Egicoccus sp. AB-alg2: one gene and its partner. The protein of the gene in region 2 interacts with the protein of the main gene of each other region in a pairwise test. Links are inferred from orthologs where the notes say so. Each region holds a gene or a part of one and is shown on either strand. Other genes may lie near its edges. The genes, in order: ACERM0_RS05915 and lpdA.

Region 1 (11,100 bases), on a different replicon or contig from region 2:
CGTGGAACGTGCCCTGGGACCCGATGCCCTGGACGACGACCTTCGTGTTCTCGTCGATGAAGATGCTCACGAGTTGCTCCTCACGCCGCTGGTGGGCGTTGTCGGCACCCCGTGCCCGGGGTGCGGCTCGTCGGTCGGCTCAGGCCTCGCTCGCCAGTCGGACGGCCTCGGCGGCGGCTTCCTGCATCGTCGGCCTCGACACGACGCTGGGCAGGTCCGCCTCCTCGAGGATCCGGCGGCCCTCCTCGGCGTTGGTGCCGTCGAGGCGCACGACGAGCTTCTGTGGGAAGTCCCCGAGGCGCTTGGTGGCCTCCACGATGCCGTTGGCGACCTCTTCGCCGCGCGTGATCCCACCGAAGATGTTGACGAACACGCTCTTGACGTCGGGGTCCTTGAGCACGAGGCCGAGGGACTCGGCCATCGCGTCGGCCGACGCGCCACCGCCGACGTCGAGGAAGTTCGCGGCCCGCCCGCCGTTCTGCGCCACGACGTCGAGGGTGGCCATCACCAGGCCGGCGCCGTTGCCGAGCACGCCGACGTTGCCGTCGAGCTTGACGTACTGGATGCCCTTGGCCTTGGCCTCGGCCTCCAGCGGGTCGTCGTTGTCGATGCCCTCGATCTGCCACTCCTCGTAGCCGTCGTGGCGGAACGCGGCGTTGTTGTCGAGCGTGACCTTGGCGTCCAGCGCGATGATGCGCCCGTCTTCGGTCTTGATGAGCGGGTTGATCTCCGTGAGGGTGGCGTCCTCGGCGAGGTAGGCGTCGAAGAGCTGCACCAGCAGGTCCGCGGCCTCATCACGGACGTCCTCGGGCATCTTCGCCTCGGACATGATCTCCCGCGCGAGCTCGCGGGGCAGCCCGTTCTCGCGCTCGGAGGGCAGCACGGTGCGCTTGACCACCGCCTCGGGGTTGGTGCGGTTGACCTCCTCGATCTCCACACCGCCTTCCTTCGAGCAGATGATCAGCTCGCCCTTGTTGACGCGGTCGTGCATCACTGACAGGTAGTACTCCTCGGCGATGTCCGACGCGGGCTCGATGTAGACCACGTTGACGGTGTGGCCCTTGATGTCGAGCCCGAGGATGTTGCCGGCGTGCTCGCGGGCGGCGTCGACCGAGGGGGCGTACTTGACCCCGCCGGCCTTGCCGCGACCGCCGGTCTTGACCTGGGCCTTGACCATGACGGCCGAGGCCCCGTCCTGCTCGATGTAGCGGCGTGCGGCCGCCTCGACCTCGTCGACGGTGCGGCAGGCGGTGCCCTCCGGCGGCACGGGCACCCCGTTGCGCCGGAACAGCTGCTTGCCCTGGAACTCCACGAGGTCCACGGAGGGCCTCCTCGATCAGGTGTACGGAAAGGGGCGGGAAGAACGAAGCGCCGCGTCCCTGGCGGGCGCGGCGCGTCAGGCGGGCTCAGACACGTTCGGGGACGTTGCCCTTCACCCAGTCGGTGATGGTCTTCATGGGCGTGCCGGGCGTGAAGATCGCCGCGATCCCCTGCTCCTTCAGCAGCGGGATGTCCTCCTCGGGGATGATGCCGCCACCGAAGACGACGACGTCGTCGGCGCCGGCCTCGCGCAGGAGCCGGGCCACCTTCGGGAACAGCGTCATGTGCGCACCCGAGTGGATCGACAGGCCGACGGCCTGCGCGTCCTCCTGGAGGGTGGCGCTGACGATCTGTTCGGGGGTCTGGTGGAGGCCGGTGTAGATGACCTCCATCCCCGCGTCGCGCAGCGCTCGCGCGACGACCTTGGCACCTCGGTCGTGACCGTCCAGCCCGGGCTTGGCCACGACGACTCGGATCGCCATCGTCGACTCTTTCTGTTCGCGTCTGCGCGGGCCCTGGAGGGATCGCCACCGCGGCGCCGCGAGCTCGTGGGTGTGGCGCCTCGTCCCGCGCGCCGCACGTCCCGGCGAGGATAGTCGGCACCTGGCAGGACCATCCAAGCCGCCCCGGGCGAGCGTCCACCCCGCACCGGGCCCCGGTGCTGCGGCGGTACCGTTCGCCGCAGCATGGGCGACCCGAGGCAGACCGGCCAGCGGCCGGAGTTCGGCCCCTCCGGCTACCTGCCGGAGCGGGCGTCGAAGCGTGCGCGCAAGATCGTGCTGCGCGCGCCGCTCGGCCTGCAGTGGGTGGTCGCGTCCGTCCTGGCGGGGCTGGTCGTCGTCGCCGCCGGCGTGCTGTTCCTCCAGCGCAGCGGCGAGCCGCCACCGGCCCCGTGGACACCGGTGGGCGAGATCGACGAGCTGGCGGCGAGCCAGCCGCTGGACGACCTCGACGCGGTGCTGGTGGCCGCCGGCGGGCGGATCCGGGTCTTCGCCGACGCAGCCGGGGTCGCCTACTGCGAGCCGTCCAACCGGCTCGAGGACGGCGCGCGGGTCTGGAACCTGACCGGCCGCGGTCTGGGCGGCGCGGCGTCGCTGGCGGAGTACCCGACGATCGTGCACGACGGCACCGTCTACGTGGACGCGACCCGGACCGTGGCAGGTCCGGCGCCCTCCTCGGATGCCGCCGAGCCGGCCTGCTGACCCGGCCGGCTGGCCTGGCCGGGCCGTCGTCGCCGGGTCGGACGCGTCAGACGCGGGCGCGCACGTGGTCGTCCAGTCGCGCGAGGGTCTTCTTGATGCCCTGGAGGTTGTGCCGCGGGTAGCTCGACAGGTCGAGCCAGACCTTGGTCAGCGCGCGCGACCAGTCGAAGGTCTCCGTGACGAGCGTGGCCGGCCTGCCGTCGTCGGTGGTGGTGTCCTCGAGTTCATAGCGCCACCGGTGGCCGTGGAAGTGGCGCCAGGCGATGCGGCGGCCCTCCTCGAACTCCACGACGGTGTTGAGGATTCGGTAGGGCACGCCCACCTTCATCGACATCCCGAACCTGGCGCCGAGGTGGAGACGCTCCGGCCCGCCCGACTGCACGTCCCGGACCGTGCCGGATCCGTCGATGACCGGATGCATCGCCGGGTCGGCCAGGACGTCGAAGATCGCCTGCCGGTCGGCCTCGATCACCCGACTCGCCGACACCTTCCGCGTGCGCTTCGACACCCGCTGCTCCTGCCTGTTCCGACGTCCGTCGCCTGCGGGTTCGGCACCGTAGCCAGTGACGGTTCGGTGTCCGACGCCGACGTTCGGCACGAGGCCGGTGTGGGTCAGGTCTTCACGAGTGGGGCGTAGGCCAACATGAGGTGCTTGCGGCCGGCCTTGTCGAAGTCGACGGTGGCCTCGGCGCGTTCGCCCTCGCCGGTCAGCGAGGCGATGGTTCCCGGACCGAATTTGGTGTGCAGCACCCGGTCGCCCGGCCGGAACTCCTCGCCGGCGACCTCGAGGAGCTCCTTGTCGCGGCGACGCGACGCGGCCGACGTCGCGCGGGTGGCGCCGCGACGTTCGACGAGGTTGCCCGGCAGCTCGTCGAGGAACCGCGACGGCGGGTTGTACGAGGTGCCGCCCCACAGCGTGCGGTGGTCGGCGTGCGTGACGTACAGCCGCTGCTGCGCGCGGGTGAGCCCGACGTAGCAGAGCCGGCGCTCCTCTTCCAACTCCGCGGTGTCGTCCAGCGAGCGGACGTGCGGGAAGACCCCGTCCTCCATGCCGACCAGGAACACGACCGGGAACTCCAACCCCTTGGCGGTGTGCAGCGTCATGAGTGTGACGGTGCCGTCCTCGGCGTCCTCGAGCTCGTCCTGGTCGCTGACCAGGGTGACGGACTCCAGGAACGTCTCCAGCCCGGCGATGCCGGTCGCCCCGTGCCCGGGGCGCGAGGGATCGGAGCCGCCGCCGCGCTCGTGCACCTCGGTGGCGACCGACTTGAGCTCGCGCAGGTTCTCCTCGCGACCCAGTGCCTCGACGGTGCGTTCGGCCTGCAGCTCGCGCAGGTAGCCGGTCCGGTTCCAGATCTCCTCGATGAGGTCCGGGACGGCGAGGTCGTGCTCAAGCGCGGTGCGCAGCCCGTCCAGCAGGTCGACGAACGAGGTCACCGCGCCGATCGCCCGGGTGGCCAGGCCCTGTACGTGCTCGGCCTGGCGGCACGCCTCGAGGAAGCTGATGCCCTCGCGCCTGGCGTGCCAGTCGACGGCCTCGACGGTGCGGTCGCCGACCCCGCGGCGGGGGGTGTTGACGACGCGCCGCGCCGACACGTCGTCGTCGGGGTTGACCAGCAGGCGCGCGTAGGCGAGGACGTCCTTGATCTCCTTGCGCTCGTAGAAGCGCACCCCGCCGATCACCCGGTACGGGATGCCGACGCGGATGAACACGTCCTCCAGCACACGGGACTGGGCGTTGGTCCGGTAGAAGACCGCCGCGTCGTCGAACGTGAAGCCCTCGGCCCGGAGCTTCTCCAGCTCTTCGGCGACGAACGCGGCCTCGTCGTGCTCGTCGTCGGCGTGGTAGCGCACGACCGGTTCGCCGAGCCCCTGGTCGGTCCACAGGTCCTTGGGGTAGCGCGAGGCGTTGTTGCGGATGACCGCGTTGGCGGCGTCCAGGATCGTCTGCGTCGACCGGTAGTTCTGCACCAGCGGGATGACGGTCGCGTCCGGGTAGTCCCGCTCGAAGTCGAGCAGGTTCTGCACCGTCGCACCGCGGAAGGCATAGATGGAGTTGTGCACCAGCATGCTGTTGGCCACGTACGTGTGCGTGTCCGCCACCTCGAGGTCGTAGACGGGCCCGTCGTGGAACCCGACGTCGACGTGGTCGACCGTTGCCTCGACGAACTCTTCCTCGCGCTCGAGGAGCACTTTCATGCCGGGATGCACGTGCGACAACGGCACGACCGGCCACCTGACGCCGTCGATCTGTGCGCGGCGCACCACGTCGATGCCGCCGTCCGCGGCGATCTGTCGCGCGAGGGTCAACGCCGCCTCGTACGACTTGCGGCTGGTCTCGATCTTCCAGCCGCCCTTGCCGTTGTCGCGGACCCGGTGCCCGGCCGCCCGGAGACGGTCGGCCATTTCCTGGCGGTTGGAGCCCCATGTGACGCGGTGCATGCCCACTTCGCCGTAGCGGTGGTCCTGGTACATGACGACGTTGACCGTCTGACGTCGCCTGCCCCCGCCTGGCCGATAGTGCGGAAAGTCGGGATGCAGGCACAAGTCGGCCATGAGGTCCTTGGCACGACGTTCGGTGTCGACGCGCCCGAAGAGCTCCGCCAGCCGTTCGTCGCTGATGGACAGATTGCGGCCCTCGGAGTGGAAGCACATCGTCGGCAGTCCGTACTCCGCGGCGAAGTACGACTCCCAGAAGGTGGCCTCACCGACGTCGTCACAGACCTTCAACACCCAGGCAGCGTCGGCGCGTTCCTGATTGACGCGGACGCGCAGGCCGACCTCGACCTGCTTCGACGTCGCCGGTCGCACGGCCTTCGTACGGCCGATCCGGTAGCCGCGGTCGGCGCGATACATCAGATAGACGAGATGCCGGTCGTGCAGGTCGTTGGTGAATCGTGCCAGGACCATGTGGTGCGGGGTGCCGACCAACAGCTGGCCGCCGACGTGCACCCGCCAGACCGGTCCGAGATAGCTGCCCTGCATCACCTTGGTGACCGGGCGAGCGACGGCTTCGTGCGTACCGCCCGTGCCGAGGACGACATCGCCCTCCTGCACCTCCTCGACGGGTACGGGTCCGCGAATCGTGGAGATCGGCGTGCCCGGCACGAGACACTGGTCGTGGTCACCGACGACCATGATGTTGCGGTTCGCGGCCGCGAGCAGGTTGACGAGGTGGTACTGGGCGCGGTTGGTGTCCTGGTACTCGTCGACCATCAGGTACTGGAAGCGCTGCTGCCAGTGCTCGAGCACGGGGTCGAACAGCTGGAAGATCTCCACCGTCTTGACGATGAGGTCGTCGAAGTCCAGGGCGTTGGCCCGCAGCAGCCGGTCCTGGTAGGCCTTGTAGACGTCGGCGATCTGGATCTCCGGCCACGCGCCGGCACGTGACGCGTAGGTCTCGTGGTCGACCAGCTCGTCCTTGGCGTTGCTGATCGCGTGCTGGATCGCCCGGGGCGACAGCCGCTTGTCGTCGACGCCGAGGTCCTTGGCGATCTGCCCGATCAGTCGCTGGCTGTCCTGCGCGTCGTAGATCGTGAACCCGCTGCGGTAGCCCAGCCGGGTCAGCTCGCGCCGCAGGATCCGCACGCACGACTTGTGGAACGTGGTGACCCACATCCGGTCCGACAGCCGGTCGCCGACGAGCCCACCGACCCGCTGGGCCATCTCGCCGGCGGCCTTGTTGGTGAACGTGATAGCCAGCAGCTCGAACGGGCTCACGTGCCGGTCGCGGATCAGGTGCGCGATGCGGTGGGTCAGCACGCGGGTCTTGCCGGACCCCGCTCCGGCGACCACCAACACGGGGCCGTCGACGGTCTCCACGGCGTCGCGTTGCGCCGGGTTCAGACCTTCGAGCAGACGGGGATCGGCGGACACGGTGAGCCTCGGACGACGACGGCACGGCAGCCCCGACGGCGTGCCGGGGTCGAACCACCGAGGGTAGTGCAGGCCTCCGACATCCCGGCCGCGTGTCTACAGCCCGCACCACGGTCCACCGAGCCGCGAAGGGGTACGGCGGCGACGCGAGAACGGCCCGGGACGGCGGAGTCCCGGGCCGTTCTCCCCCCGCGTGGGAGGTCCTTGCCGTGCGTGGCGCTGCGGTTCAGCCGCGCCCGCGCCCGGGTGCCTGGCCGGAGCGGCCGGGGTGGCCACTGCTGCGGGCCGGTTCCCCGGCGGCGGTGCGGACGGCGGCGACGGCGTCGACGAGTCCGGCGCCCTGCTCGAAGCCCGAGTCGCCGTAGCTGGTGGCGGTGGCGACGAGGATCTGCTCGACCTCGGCCGGCGTCAGCTCCGGCGCGACCTGCAGGACCTGGGCGGCGATGCCGGCGATGTGCGGGGCAGCCATCGAGGTGCCCGACAGGCTGCTGTAGTACAGCGGGTCCGGCGACGCGGTCGCGCCGGTGGCGCAGACCGGCAGGGTGAGCCGGCACGCCGCGATGATGTCGACGCCGGGGGCGGCGAGGTCCGGCCAGGTCTCCGGACGCGTGGCGTCACCGCGTGACGAGAAGCTGGCCGTCTCGCCGTCGCGGGTACCGGTGCCCTGGTCGTCGTAGGCGGCGACACAGATCATGCCTGGGGTCGGGTCGACGCACTGGATGCTGGTCGACTGCGTGGAGCCGTCACCGCCCGAGTTGCCGGCGGCGAACACCACCACGACGCCTTCGTCGATCAGCGCCCGCACGACCCGCGGGATCGCACCGTCGGGGTTGTAGTCGCCGGCGCTGCCGCCCCAGGAGTTGTTGACGACGCGGATGGTCGGCGTGACCGTTTCGTGGTTCTCCAGCACCCAGTACAGCCCCTCGAGCCCGGAGTGCATGGAGATCAGCGTCCCACCGCTCACGCCGTGGATGGTGGCGCCGGTGGCGGCGCCGTGGAACCTCCCGGACGACGCGGTCCCGTCCCCGGCGACGATCCCGGCAACGTGCGTGCCGTGGCCGCCGAGGCTGAGCGTGTCGGACTCCGGGAACGGGATCGCGGTGCCGCCCAGCACGCCGAGCGACGGCACGACCTTCACGTTCTCGCCCGTGCGAGCCTCCAGGTCCGGGTGCCAGCCGTCCACGCCGGTGTCGACGACGGCGACGCCCACGCCGGTGCCGTCGACGACCTGACCGCCGATGGTGACCTCGCCGTCCAGGAGTTGCTGACCGCGGGTGGCGACGTGGGAGGAGTCGGTGAAGGTCTCGATCGGGGCGTCGTGCTCCAACCGGATGACGCCGGGTACGTCCGCCAGCCCCCGCAGCGCGTCGGCCGGCCCCTTCGCAAGCAGGACGTGGATCCGGTCGTAGCGGCTGACGAGATCGACGCGGGCGTCGACGGCCTGGGCCGCGGCGTCCACGTCGGCGTCCTCGTCGAGGATGACCAGCACGGTGGCCGTGCCGGTCAACTGCCGTACGGCGTCGTCGACGATCGTGGTGGTGACACCGGTCACGGTGCCGACGCCGCCGAGCATCGGGCCGAGGAGGCCCCCGACGGCGAACAACGAACCAGCGGAAAGGGAAGCGAGTCTCCGGCGCACGTGGGGCTCCAGGCGTTGGTGGCAGCGGATCTGCCGGGCTCAACGCCGGTGCGTGCGTCCGGTGACGCGCGCGGACTAGTCCCGACGCCACCGTGCGCTGCTCGCAACCTCGACGGCGCTCGGCCGCGCGATCTGGGCATAAGTCCGGCTTTCGCTTCGTGGGTCGCCGCCCAGGGCGTCGGGCCGGCCCTTGCGTCGTGACCGACGTGGCGGTTGCACATGACGACAGGACCGGGGTTGAACCGAAGGTCGTGGTCCCGACGGGTCGGGCTGCTCGCGCTCGCCGTGCTGACGCTGAACGCGTGCGACAGCGGCCCGGACCCGTCCCGTGCGGTGACCGAGCCGGCGACTGCTGCCACGGCACCGCTGTCCGACGCCGGTCGCCCGGCCACGAGGCCGGACACCGATGCCGGCACCTCGGACGCGGCACCGCAACCCGATGCCGGCGCCTCGGACGCGGCACCGCAGCCCGACCTCGCCGTCCTCGAGGAGGCCGCTGACCTCGAAGTCGGACGCGAGTTCCAGCAGCGGTTGCTCGCTGCCAGCGAGATCGGCGAAGACGACCTCGACGAGGCGATGCGCGCCGCGACCGACTGCATGCGCCAGGCCGGTGTCGACGCGCGCTACCCCGATCCGGACGGCGTGGGCATCACCTCGCTGACGCGGCCACCGGATCCGGGCTACGCCCTCAGGGTGTATCCCGGCGTCGACGAACAGGCGATGTACGACATCGTCAGGCGGTGCGAGCGGGCGTGGTCGTCGCGGGTGAAGGCACGCTGGGAGGCCCAGACGTCCGCCAGCCACTCGGCCGCCGACGAGGCGGTCGCCTTCGACGCCGCGATCGCCTGCGCCCGGGAGCAGGGCCTGGTTCGCGACGACCCGCCGAGCCTGGCGGACGCGTACCGGGGTATCGCAAGGGGCGGCTGCCGGCCGTGGGAGGCGATCGAGTAGCCGACGTCAGTCCGCCGCGCGACCCTGTGGGCCGCGCGGCGGAGCGGGTCGGCGGCGGGCGCCGTCAGCGCACGAAGCGGATCGTCATCGGGTAGCGGTAGCCCTCGCCGTTGGAGGCCTTGATGCAGCCGACGATCGGCAGGATCAGCCAGAGCAGGCCGAGCGCCGCACCGAGCAGGCCGATCGGGATCAGGCCGATCCCGACGGTGAGCAGGCCGATGGGGAAGGCCGCCACCACCAGGATCACCCCGTAGAGCGCCACCGACAGGTTGAAGTTCAGCGACTCCTTGCCGTGGTGGTCCACGAACGGGTGCTCGCGCTTCAGCAGCCACACCAGCAGCGGCCCGATGATCGGCAGCCCGACGAAGGCGAGGTAGGCCGAGGCGTGGGCGCCGATGCCCCAGCCCCGGATGTCACCGGGCAGCCCGGACGGGTGCGGCTGCGGCTGGCCCCAGGCAGCACCGTAGGGGCCACCCGGCTGCTGCCACCCGCCGGCCGTGCTGCCGGTCGGCGCGCCGGCGCCCAGTTCACCGGGTCCGCGGCCGGCGTCCTGCCAGGCCGGCTCGCCGGTGCCCGAGTCCCAGACGGGGCGTTCCTGCCCGGCCGTCGGCCCGGCGGCAACGGCCGTCCCGCAGACCGGGCAGGTGGTCGCGGTCGACTCCAGGCTCGCACCGCAGTTCTGGCAGGTCACCGTGATTCCTTCTCGAGGGAGGCCGGCACGCGCCGGCCCGGGGGGTTCTTGGGTCGAGTCCTACTGTCCCAGTGTGCGCCGGCCCCGACCATCGGGGAGCACCCTTGGACGGCCCTGACCTCGCCGCCGGGCGCTCAGGGCCGACGCCGGCGTCCGACACGCCGCTGGGGCGGCCCGAAGGCCGCCCCAGCGTTGCGCTCCGTCGGGTCCCGCGTCACGGGCACCCGACGTGCCTCGACTCAGGTGCCCGAGCAGGGGGCGCTGTAGTCGTACTCGTCGGCGGTCGGGCCGGTCACGCCGGTCTCGACCGTGCGCAGACGCAACGGCTCGTCCGCGTCGGGCTGCGAGATGACGGCCGTTCGCACGGCGGTCTCGTTGGCGTCGCCACCGAGGGTCCGCTCGGGCAGGGCGCCCTCGTAATCGACGGTCAGTCCGTCAACGGCCGCCCGCAGGCCCTCGCGGGTCAGGTCGCCGTTGGCGGCCGCCTGCTCGAGCAGCGCCTTCATCGGGTACGACCAGATCCAGCCGAAGGTGAACCCGTCGTTGCCCGGCAGGTTGCCCTCACCGAGGAACTCCTGCATCGCCTGGTGCGCCTCGGACTCGCCGGTGAAGGCCTCCCACGGACCGACGTGGGTGAAGGCAGCCTCCAGGGCCTGTGCGGCCGCCGACTCCATCAGCGCCGGGTTCCAGGTCGGCACGGAGCCGATGAACCGGCCGTCGAAGCCGTTGGCCATCGCCCCACCGACGATCTCCGCGGTCTCGGCCGGGCCGGTGGCGATCACCACACGGTCGGCGCCGCCGCTGACGACCTGGCCGACGGCGGCGTCCTGCGAGCCGACGACGGCGTTGGGAGCGGTCTCCACGAAGCCGAGGTACTCGATGTCGTTGGCCTCGGCCCAGGCCTGCACGCCAGCCGCCGAGTCGCCGCCGTAGTCACCCGGGTAGCCCACGGCCATGACCGAGCTGATCTCGCCCTCGTTCTCGCTCGACCAGTCGAGCGCGATCTGCGACTCGATGCAGTACGAGTAGCCGGAGTTCAGGATCAGCCCGTAGTCGGCGGACTCGTGGTCCCAACCCGACCACCACGACGCCGGGACGCCGAGGACGTTGTCCTCGTCCATGTCGGGCAGGATCGCCTCGGTCGGCGGGGTGCCCAGCGTCTGCGCGAGCGCGAGGACGTCGGGCTCGATCTCGCGGTACAGCTGCGACTGGGTCTGCGGGTTGTACTCGTTGTCGCGGGTGTACTCGGTCACGTTGACGTCGTAGCCGGCGATGCCGCCCTGCTCGTTGACCCGCTGCCAGAAGGCCTCCTGGCCCTCGACGATCTGCACGCCGAGCGCCGCGAACGGGCCCACCGTCAGGTCCGAGAGGATGCCGAGGTAGATGCACCCGTTGTCGGGGTTGATGCCCTCCGGGCACGG
Region 2 (10,184 bases):
TCCCTGCCGGTGTCCGCTAGGTTCGGGCCCACGCGCGTGCCCGCGACGACGTCCCACGACGACGTCCCACGGGCGCCACCGGTCGCCACGCGACACGTGCTCGCGAGGTGTTCGAAGCTCCCACCCGGGGGGAGCCCGCCGCTTCTCCCGCCGCCCGTCCCTGCGGCACACCCCCGTCGCCGCGAACACGAGGAGACCCGTCACGTGGCCACTGAGGTCGAACTGCCCCAGCTGGGCGAGTCCGTGACCGAAGGTGTCATCACCGCCTGGCTCGTCGAGGTCGGTGACGAGATCCAGGTCGACCAGCCGATCGTGGAGATCTCCACCGACAAGGTCGACACGGAGATCCCCTCCCCCGTCGCCGGCACCGTCCAGGAACTGCGCGCCGAGGTGGACGACACCATCGAGGTCGGCCAGGTCATCGCCGTGATCGGCGAGGGCGCCGCCGCCGGTGGTGACGACGCGGGCGACCAGGACAGCGGTGAGCAGGCGTCGGACGACGAACGGGTCGCGCCGACCCCGGAACCCTCCGGCAGCGGGCAGGACGCCGCCGCCCAGGGCGCGCCCGCGTCCGGGGGTGCGGAGTACGTCGGCGGCGCCGAGGGCTCGCCGTCGGGCCCCACCGGCGGCGAGCAGCCGTCCGGGCAGCGGATCCAGCGTGGCGACGACCACGACTTCGACGTGATCGTGCTCGGTGGCGGCACCGGCGGCTACTCGACGGCCCTGCGCGCCGCGCAGCTCGGGCTGTCGGTCGCGCTGGTGGAGAAGGACAAGGTCGGCGGTACCTGCCTGCACTGGGGCTGCATCCCCACCAAGGCCGTCCTGCAGACCGCCGAGGTCGCGGAGTTCGCCCAGGAGGCGGCCGACTTCGGCGTGACGCTCGACTACCAGGGCATCGAGGTCAAGGCCCTCAACGAGCACAAGGACGCCGTGGTCGACAAGATGTGGCGTGGCCTGCAGGGCGCGCTGAAGGGCCGCCAGGTCGAGACGCTGCACGGCACCGGCAAGCTCACCGCCCAGGACACGGTCGAGGTGGCGCTCGACGAGGGCGACACCCGCACCATCAAGGCCCCGGCGATCGTGGTCGCGACCGGCTCGGCGCCGCGTGAGCTGCCGTTCGCCCCGTTCGACGGCAAGCGGATCATCTCCTCGGACCACGCGCTGCACCTGACGAAGCTGCCGAAGAAGGCCATCGTGCTGGGCTCGGGCGCCGTCGGCATGGAGTTCGCCACCGCCTGGAACGCCTTCGGCGTCGACGTCACGATCGTGGAACTGGAGAACCGCCTGCTCCCGCTCGAGGACGCCGACTCCTCCAAGGAGATCGAGCGGGCGTTCCGCAAGCGCGGGATCACCGCGCTGACCGGCGCCAAGCTCTCGGACGTGGAGACCACCTCGCGCACGGTCAAGTGCAAGGTGGAGACCAAGAAGGGCGTCGAGGAACTCAAGGCCGACCTGCTGCTGGTCGCCGTCGGCCGGCGCACGGTCACGGAGAACGCCGGGCTCGAGGACGTCGGCGTCAAGCTGGACGACCGCGGGTTCGTGGCCGTCGACGAGTACTGCCGCACCAGCGTGGACGGCATCTGGGCCGTGGGTGACGTCATCCCGACGCTCGGGCTCGCCCACGCGTCGTTCGCCGAGGGCTTCCTCGTCGCCGACCAGCTCGCGGGGCTCGAGGTGCTGCCGGTCGACTACAAGGGCGTGCCGCGGGTGACGTACTCGCACCCCGAGGTCGCATCGGTCGGCTACACCCAGCAGCAGGCCGAGGACGCGGGCTTCGAGGTCGTGACGGAGAAGTACCCGTTCCAGGCCCTCGGCCGGGCCGCCATGGCCAAGGCGACCGGCATGGTGAAGCTGATCGCGGAAAAGGACGACGACGCCGAGGGCGGCGCCGGCCGGGTCCTCGGCGTGCACATCGTCGGTCCGCGTGCGACCGACCTGATCGGCGAGGGCCAACTGATCTACAACTGGGAGGCGCTGCCCACCGACGTGGCGCACCTCATCCACGCACACCCGTCGTTCAGCGAGGCGATCGGCGAGGCGCACCTCGCGCTGGCCGGTCGCGCGCTCCACGGCTGACACCGATCGACCAACGTCCGCCGCCCACTGCGACGACGGCGGACCCCATACCGCACAGGAGAGCACCCGTGGCCGAGGTGGAGCTGCCCCAGCTGGGCGAGTCCGTCACCGAGGGCGTCATCACCGCCTGGCTGGTCGAGGTCGGCGACGAGGTCGACGTCGACCAGGCGATCGTGGAGATCTCGACCGACAAGGTCGACACGGAGATCCCCACGCCTGTGGCCGGCACCGTCCAGGAACTGCGGGCCGAGGTCGACGACACCATCGAGGTCGGGCAGGTCATCGCCGTGATCGGCGAGGGCGCGTCGACCGGTGGTGACGACGCCGGCGCGGACGACGCCGGCGAGGACACCGCGGAGGCCGAGGCTCCTTCGCCGGCCGAGGAGGCGGACGCCTCGGAGACGTCCGACGAGGACACCGCAGCAGACGAGTCGGCGCAGCCGGCCCCGGCGCAGGCCGCGCAGCCGGCCCCGTCCGCGCAGGGGGGCAACGGCGAGGTCCGCGGTGAGAAGGCGCTGACCTCGCCGCTGGTGCGCAAGCTGCTGCGCGAGGCCGGGCTCTCGACGAAGCAGGTGCGGGGATCCGGACCGGGCGGTCGCATCACCCGCGAAGATGCCGAGCGCGCCATCGCCAGCGGCGGTGAGGGGCAGCCCGCCGCCGGCCAGGCCGCGCCGGCCGACGGCCAGGCCGCGCCGCCGGCGGCGGCGCCGCAACCCGCTGCCGCACCGGTGCCGCCACCACCGCTGCCGGCCGCCGCACCCGGCCGCAAGCGTCCCGAGGCCTCGCCGCTGACGGTCGACTTCGGCGGCCAGCGCGAGGTCACCCAGGACCTGTCGCGGGTCCGCAAGGCGACCGCGAAGGCCATGATGACGGCGATGCAGACCACCGCGCAGCTGACGGCCGCGGTCGAGGTCGACGTCACCAACATCATGAACCTGCGCGCCGCCTACAAGGACGCGTTCAAGGCCAAGGAAGGCGTCAGCCTCTCCCCGCTGCCGATCATCTCGCGGGCGGTCTGCATGGTGCTGCCGCGCCACCCGGCGCTCAACAGCTCCATCGACACCGACGCCGGGACGGCCACGTTCCGCAACTACATCAACCTCGGCATGGCCGTGGACACCGAGGCCGGGCTGCTGGTCCCCAACATCAAGGACGCCCAGGACCTCACCGTCCCGGGGCTGGCCCGCCGCATCGGTGACATCGCCAGCCGGGCCCGCTCGAAGAAACTGCAGCCCGACGACATCCAGGGCGCGACGTTCACGATCACCAACACCGGCTCGCGCGGCACCCTGTGGGACACGCCGATCTTCACGCCGCCGCAGGTCGCCATCCTGGCCACCTGCGCGATCGAGAAGCGTGCGGTGGTGATCTCCGACCACTACGGCGACTCCATCGCGATCCGCTGGATGTCCTACCTGTGCCTGTCCTACGACCACCGGATGGTGGACGGCGCGGACACGGCCCGGTTCCTACAGGACCTCAAGTACACGCTCGAGACCCACGACTTCGCGTCGGAGCTCGGGCTCTAGGAGCCCTCGTGGACGACGTTCACGTCTCCCGGCGCCCCGCCCTCGACCCGCACGACCTGCGGGCCGACGGCGGGGCGCCGCTGTCGGTCGTGCGGCCCGGGACGGTCCCCTACCCGACGGCCTGGGACTGGCAACGCCGGCTCGCGAGCGCGCGGGCGGACGGTTCGCTGGCGCGCGACCTGGTGTTCCTGCTCGAGCACCCGCCGGTCTACACGCTGGGGCGGCGGGCGGACCGCTCCAACGTGCTGTTCGACGACGCCACGCTGCGGCAGCGCGGCATCGAGGTCGTGCCCGTCGACCGCGGCGGCGACGTGACCTATCACGGGCCCGGCCAGCTGGTCGGCTACCCGATCCTGCGACTGTCCGGCATGCGGGTGGTCGACTACGTCCGGGCCCTGGAGGAGATCCTCATCCGGGCGCTCGCCGACGTGGGCGTGACCGGCGAACGCTCGACGGGCTACACCGGCGTCTGGGTCGGCGATCAGAAGGTGGCCGCCATCGGGGTCCGGGTCTCCTCGGGCCGGGTGACCACCCACGGCTTCGCGCTGAACGTGCACCCCGACCTGGCGGACTTCACCGGCATCGTGCCGTGCGGCATCAGCGACCGCGGCGTGTGCTCGCTGGCCAGCCTCGGTGTCGACGTGACCGTCGCCGACATGGCAGACCGGGTCGAGGCGGCGATGGCCGAGGTGCTCGGCGCTACCCTCGAACCGGCGTCCCTGGACGCCCTTTCTCCCCTCTCGTCGAAGGTCGCCTCGTGACCGACCGTCCCGTCATCCCACCCGGCGCGAAGACGCTCGCCGTCCTCGGACGCGAGCAGATCCAGCGGGCCGGCGTGGTGCGCAAGACGATCGACACCTCCCTGCCCGGCGGGCGCAAGCCCGAGTGGCTGAAGGTCAAGGCCAGCTTCGGTGACAACTTCAAGGACGTCACCAAGCTCATGGAGGGCCTGGAGCTCAACACCGTCTGCGCCCAGGCGCGCTGCCCCAACATCTACGAGTGCTGGGAGATGCGCGAGGCGACGTTCCTGATCGGTGGTGAGGACTGCACCCGCCGCTGCGGGTTCTGCCAGATCAAGACCGGCAAGCCCAAGGGCTACGACGTCGACGAGCCCCGCCGCGTCGCCGAGGCGGTCCAGCACCTCGGCCTGCGGTTCGCGGTCGTCACCATGGTGGCCCGCGACGACCTCGACGACGGCGGCGCGTGGCTGGTGGCGGAGACCATCCGCCAGATCCGTGCCCGCACCCCCGACGTGGGGGTCGAGGTGCTGCCCAGCGACTTCGGCTACGGCCACGACCCGATGAAGGGCGCCGCCGCCCTCGAGCAGGTCGTCGACGCGGAGCCGGACGTCTTCGCGTTCAACCTGGAGACGACCCGCCGGCTCTTCCCGGTGATCCGGCCCGCGTTCGACTACGACCGCGGCCTGGCGTTCCTCGGGCTGGCGCGCGAGCGCTTCCCCGCCACCACCGCGGTCAAGTCGAACATCATCGCCGGCATGGGCGAGACCGACGACGAGATCCGCGAGTGCATGCGCGACCTGCGGGCCGTCGGCGTCAACACGCTCACCATCGGGCAGTACCTGCAGCCCTCCGCCCAGCACCTGCACCTCGACCGTTACGTCACGCCGGCGCAGTTCGCCGGCTTCCGGGAGTACGGCGAGCAGGAGCTCGGCTTCGACCACGTCGAGTCGGGCCCGATGGTGCGCTCGAGCTACCACGCCGGTCAGCAGGCGATGGACGCCAACGCCTGGGCGCCCTCCCCCGGCCAGCCCGGCGCGCCCCTCCCCGTCGTCTGACGCGGGCGGACGCAGCTCAGAGCCAGCCGCGTTCGCGCGCCAGGTTGGCGGCCTCGACCCGGTTGCGGGCGTGCAGCTTGGCGATGGCGCGGGACAGGTAGTTGCGCACGGTGCCGTCGGCGAGGTGCAGCGCCGCGGCGATCTCGCTGTTGGGCCGCCCGTCGCCGGCCAGGCGCAGCACGTCACGTTCCCGGTCGGTCAGCGGGTCCTGGGCGTCCCACACCGCCACGGCCAGTTGCGGATCGATCACCCGCTCCCCCGCCGCCACCTTGCGCAGTGCACCGACCAGGTCGGCGATGGGCGCGTCCTTGAGCACGTAGCCCATCACCCCTGCCTCCATGGCCCGCCGCAGGTAGCCCGATCGCGCGAACGTGGTGACGATCAGCACCCGGGTCGGGCTCCCGATCCGGCGCAGTTCGGCGGCGACGTCCAGGCCAGTGCGTCGCGGCATCTCGATGTCGGTCAGCAGCACGTCCGGCGCGTGCTCACGCACGGCGGTCAGCGCGGCCTCGCCGTCCGCGACCGTCGCCACCACCTCGACGTCGGGTTCGAGGTCCAGCAGCGACGCGAACGCGCCCAGGACCATCGCCTGGTCCTCGGCGAGAACGACCCGCAGCCGCGCGGCCGGCTCCGGCCGGACGGCGGCCGTCGGCGTCCCGGCCGTCATCCGGCGACGTCCTGCGGGACGGTGACGACCAGGCGCGTCCCGGCGCCCGCCTCACGCTGCACGCGGCCGCCGATCGCGGTCATCCGCTCGCGCATGCCCCGCAACCCGTTGCCGTCCTCGCCCGGCGCGCCGGTGCCGTCGTCGAGCACTTCGAGGCGCACCTCGCCGTCCTGTTCCGTGAGCCGGATCGCGCACCGGTGGGCCCCTGCGTGCCGCACGACGTTGGTGACGCCTTCGCGCAGGGCGAGGCCCAGAGCCTGCTCGACCGACGGTGCGAGCCGGACGTCTGGGTCCAGGTCGACGACCAGGTCGACACCGACCCGCTCGAGCGCCTGCCGTGCGACCTCCGCCTCCTCGTCCAGGACGATCTGTCTCCACCCGGCGAGGGTGTCGCGGATCTCTCCCAGGGCGGCCCGGCCGACCCGCTCGATCTCCGACGCCTCGACGGCGGCGCGCTCCGGGTCCGTCGCGGCGAGCCGCTGCACCAACTGGGCGCGCACCACGATGCTGGTCAACGAGTGGCCGGTCAGGTCGTGCAGGTCACGGGCGATGCGTTCGCGTTCGGTCGCGGTGGCCAGGTGCTCGATGCGGGCGTTCTCCACCCGGAGGCGGGCCGCCTCGACGTCGCGCTCGCGGTCCTCGATGCAGGCCATCCCGACGATCCACACGAGCACGACCACCGGCAGGAACGTCACCAGGCGGAAGATCACGTCGGCCGGACTGATCAGCGCGAGCACGATGCTCAGCAGGCTGAGCCCCGTCAGCCACCGCAGCGCCTGACGCCGTGGCCGCGTGCTGCCGGCCGCGGCGGCGGCGTACACCAGGAACACCGAGGCGCCCACGTTGATGGTGAGCAGCGTGACGGCGAATCCAGTGGCGATCGTGGGCAGCCACCGTTGCAGGCGGCCCGGTCGGCACGCCGCGCGCACGAACACCACGGCGAACGCGACCGCCGCCGTGCCGGCGAGCGCCCAGTGCCACCAGCGTGTCCCAGGATCGAACGCGGGCTGCCACGCCAGCGACAACAGGTACACGAGGTACCAGTAGTTGGAGGCGCTACGCCGTTGGCGCGGCTGCGGTGGGGGGCTGCTCATGGCTTCGCCGAACGATACGCCACCCCCGCCGCCACCGCGCCCAGCACCGTGAAGGCGACCAGCGGCCAGACGTGGCCCGACGCGGACCCGACATCGATCTGCGCCAGCGCGAGCTGCGACAGGTGGTAGGTCGGCAGGACCGGCGCCAGGTACTCGCCCACGAACGCCGGCAGCTGCTCCAGCGGGATCCACAGCCCCGAGGCGACCGCCGCCGGGATGTAGATCGCGTTCAGGATCGCGGTCGTGGCGTTGGGCGTCGCGAGGAAGCCGACCGCCAGCGCCACCAACGCGAACGGCCAGGCCGCGGCGACCAGGACCGCCGACAGCCGCAGCCACGTCCCTGCCGCCATGTCGAGCGAGCCGAGTGCCGCCGCCACGCCGGTCATCGCCAGCAGCACCCCCAGGGAGTACGGCATGGTGGCCAGCACCTTGGCCAGCAGGGTCACCGGCAGGGGCGTCGCCGTGACCCGCTTGTGCCGCAGCCATCCCCGCTCACGGTCGTCAGCGACCCCGATGCCGGGGTTGAGCAGCGTGACGCCCAGCACCCCGAAGGTGCCGAACGTGGCCAGCATGCGCGTACCGACCGTGACGCCGCCGGCCTCCTCGCCGCCGTAGAGGCCGGCGAAGAGGGCGAAGAACCCGACCGGCATCGCGATGGAGAAGAACAGGCCGGTCGGCTCGCGCAGGATGCTCAGCAGTTCGTCGCGGACCTCGACGCGCAGCAGCCGGGCGAGCTGACGGAGCTCGCTGCCCGTCCGCGGGCGGGCGGTGACGTGGGTGGCGGTCATGCGGGCGTCTCCTCGAGGTCCAGTTCGCGTGGGTTGTCGGTCGTGCCGGTGAGGTGGAGCAGGGCCTGCTCGAGGCTGGCGCCCTCGACGCGCAGGTCGCGCAGCCCGGGATCGGCCGCGAGGAGGTCCCGGACCAGGTCCTCCATGTCGGTGCCGGTCAGCCGCACGAGGTCACCGGTGTGTCGGACGTCGGTCACCCCGCGCAGGCTGCGCAGTCGTTCCGCGTCGAGGCTGGTCCGCGCGGTGACGGTGCGGTCGGGCAACAGGGCGGCCAGTTCGGCAGGCGCCCCCTCGCCGACGACCCGGCCGCCGCCGAGGACGACGACGCGGTCCGCGACCGCGGCGGCCTCCTCGACGAGGTGGGTGGTGACGAGGATCCCGGTGCCGCGGTCACGCCGTGACTGCAGGGTGCGCCAGAAGGCGCGACGCGCACACACGTCCAGACCGACGGTCGGCTCGTCGAGCAGCAGCAGGTCAGGGTCGGCGACCAGGCCCATCGCGAGCTGCAGACGTTGCTGCTGGCCGCCCGACAGCTTGCCGGCGCGCCGTCCGTGCAACCCGGTCAGCTCAACCTCCTCGAGGACCGCGTCGGCCGCGGACGCCGGCACGGCAGCGCGTACGGCGGCACCACGCACCAACTCGCCGACCGTAAGGGTCCGGGGGAAGCCGATCGACTGCTGCACCACCCCGAGTCGACGGCGGGTGGCGGCCCGCCGCGGGTCGCCGCCCGCTACGCGGACGCCACCGGCCTGCACGGCCAGCAGGCCGGTCGCCAGGCCGATCAGCGTCGTCTTGCCGGCGCCGTTTGGGCCGAGCAGCGCCACGCACTCGCCGGGTTGGACCCGCAGGTCGACGCCGTCGACCGCGAGCGTGGTGCCGTAGCGGTGCCGCGCGGCGGTGATGTCCAGGACGGGTTCCACGTCGGTGACTCCATTCGTTCCTCGTCGCTGAGGACCATCGCCGCTGGCGCGCGACGGCGGCAGTCGCCGTCGTCAGGTACCGGCCGTGACAACTGTCACACGGGTCGGCCGGCCGATGTGCTCGGGCCTTCCGCCCCTGTGTCGACGACGCGCGCGGACGGACCTTGTGAGTGCGCCGCGGGCCGGGCCGCGACACCGGCCGGCACCGGCGACCCGGCACCGGCGGCGCGAGAGGAGGCCCGCCATGCGATCACTGTGGGAGTCGCACCGCACCACCGTCGCCTTCGGCATCGCCGTCACGACGCTCGTGCTGGGCGTGGGCGCCTTCGCGTTGCTCGACGCCGCACACCTCCACCCCGCCCGCGCGGTCGTGCTGGCGCTGCTGTTCGTCGTGTTCGCCAGCGCATGCACCGCCATCGTGCTGTTCGAGGAACGCCGACCGCGCACCGACGCCGACCGCCGCCGCGGGCGCACCGACGGCGCGGAGCCGGGCCGGCGCACCGCACCGACCGACCCACGCAGGAGGATCGACGTATGACCACGACCGCTGCCCCACGTCGCTCGGCGCCCCGGTCAGCGGGCCCGCCGCTGCGCTGGATCCGCCGCTTCACCGAGGGCAGCGCGGACCAGCGCTTCCTGCTCGGTGGCAAGGGTGCCAACCTCGCCGAGATGACCCGCATGGGCCTGCCGGTCCCGCCCGGGTTCACGATCACGACCGAGGCGTGCCTGGCGTATCTGAAGACCGGCGGGTTCCCGGACGGGCTCCTCGACGAGCTGCGCGTCGTGGTCGCCGAGCTCGAGGAGGAGATGGAGCTCGCGTTCGGCGCCGTCGGGGCGCCGCTGCTGTTCTCCGTGCGCTCCGGCGCCGCCTTCTCCATGCCGGGCATGATGGACACCGTGCTCAACCTGGGGTTGAGCCGCGACTCGCTGAAGGGCCTGGCCGCCAGGACCGGCGACCCCTGGTTCGCCGCCGACGCCTACCGCCGGCTGCTGGAGCTGTACGCCCACATCGTGCTGGACGTCGACGAGGACGTCCTGCACCGCGCGATGCGCGGCGTGCTGGACCTGTACGGGGCCAAGGACGCCAGCGCACTGGACCTGATCGGCCTGCAGGACCTGGTCGGCGTGCTGGAGGTCACCATCGCCGACCAGACCGGCGCGTCGTTCCCCGCCGACCCGTGGATCCAGTTGGAGCAGGCCATCGCGGCCGTGTTCCGCTCCTGGAACGGCCGGCGGGCGCGGGACTACCGCCGCGTCGAGGGGATCTCGGACGATCTCGGCACGGCCGTCAACGTGCAGGTCATGGTGTTCGGCA

The links.
Region 1: the proteins of lpdA (region 2) and ACERM0_RS05915 interact in binary tests that used the Escherichia coli proteins (3 or more experiments, as listed by UniProt). The link is inferred for Egicoccus sp. AB-alg2 from one-to-one orthologs.

What each region holds. Positions count from the first base shown.
Region 1 is NZ_JBGUAX010000003.1:138,703-149,802, reverse strand. Bases 2,935-6,713 are described here. They hold ACERM0_RS05915 (UvrD-helicase domain-containing protein), read right to left. Parts: upstream 6,399-6,713; coding sequence 3,135-6,398; downstream 2,935-3,134. Other genes in these bases: ACERM0_RS05910 (S8 family serine peptidase), read right to left, coding at 6,625-6,713; ACERM0_RS05920 (SRPBCC family protein), read right to left, coding at 2,935-3,030. Also shown: sucD (succinate--CoA ligase subunit alpha), read right to left, coding at 1-70; sucC (ADP-forming succinate--CoA ligase subunit beta), read right to left, coding at 140-1,321; ACERM0_RS05930 (cobalamin B12-binding domain-containing protein), read right to left, coding at 1,407-1,802; ACERM0_RS05925 (hypothetical protein), read left to right, coding at 2,007-2,522; more of ACERM0_RS05920, read right to left, coding at 2,569-2,934; more of ACERM0_RS05910, read right to left, coding at 6,714-8,001; ACERM0_RS05905 (hypothetical protein), read left to right, coding at 8,275-8,988; ACERM0_RS05900 (DUF4870 domain-containing protein), read right to left, coding at 9,053-9,679; ACERM0_RS05895 (ABC transporter substrate-binding protein), read right to left, coding at 9,919-11,100. UniProt on the Escherichia coli protein: A helicase with DNA-dependent ATPase activity. Unwinds DNA duplexes with 3'-5' polarity. Translocates on single-stranded DNA with 3'-5' polarity. Initiates unwinding more efficiently from a nicked substrate than double-stranded DNA.
Region 2 is NZ_JBGUAX010000002.1:211,698-221,881, forward strand. What follows is about bases 1-2,863. They hold lpdA (dihydrolipoyl dehydrogenase), read left to right. Parts: upstream 1-651; coding sequence 652-2,076; downstream 2,077-2,863. Other genes in these bases: sucB (2-oxoglutarate dehydrogenase, E2 component, dihydrolipoamide succinyltransferase), read left to right, coding at 2,082-2,863. Also shown: more of sucB, read left to right, coding at 2,864-3,605; lipoyl(octanoyl) transferase LipB, read left to right, coding at 3,686-4,366; lipA (lipoyl synthase), read left to right, coding at 4,363-5,400; ACERM0_RS03685 (response regulator transcription factor), read right to left, coding at 5,417-6,067; ACERM0_RS03690 (sensor histidine kinase), read right to left, coding at 6,064-7,161; ACERM0_RS03695 (ABC transporter permease), read right to left, coding at 7,158-7,949; ACERM0_RS03700 (ABC transporter ATP-binding protein), read right to left, coding at 7,946-8,869; ACERM0_RS03705 (hypothetical protein), read left to right, coding at 9,114-9,407; ppdK (pyruvate, phosphate dikinase), read left to right, coding at 9,404-10,184. UniProt on the Escherichia coli protein: Lipoamide dehydrogenase is a component of the glycine cleavage system as well as of the alpha-ketoacid dehydrogenase complexes.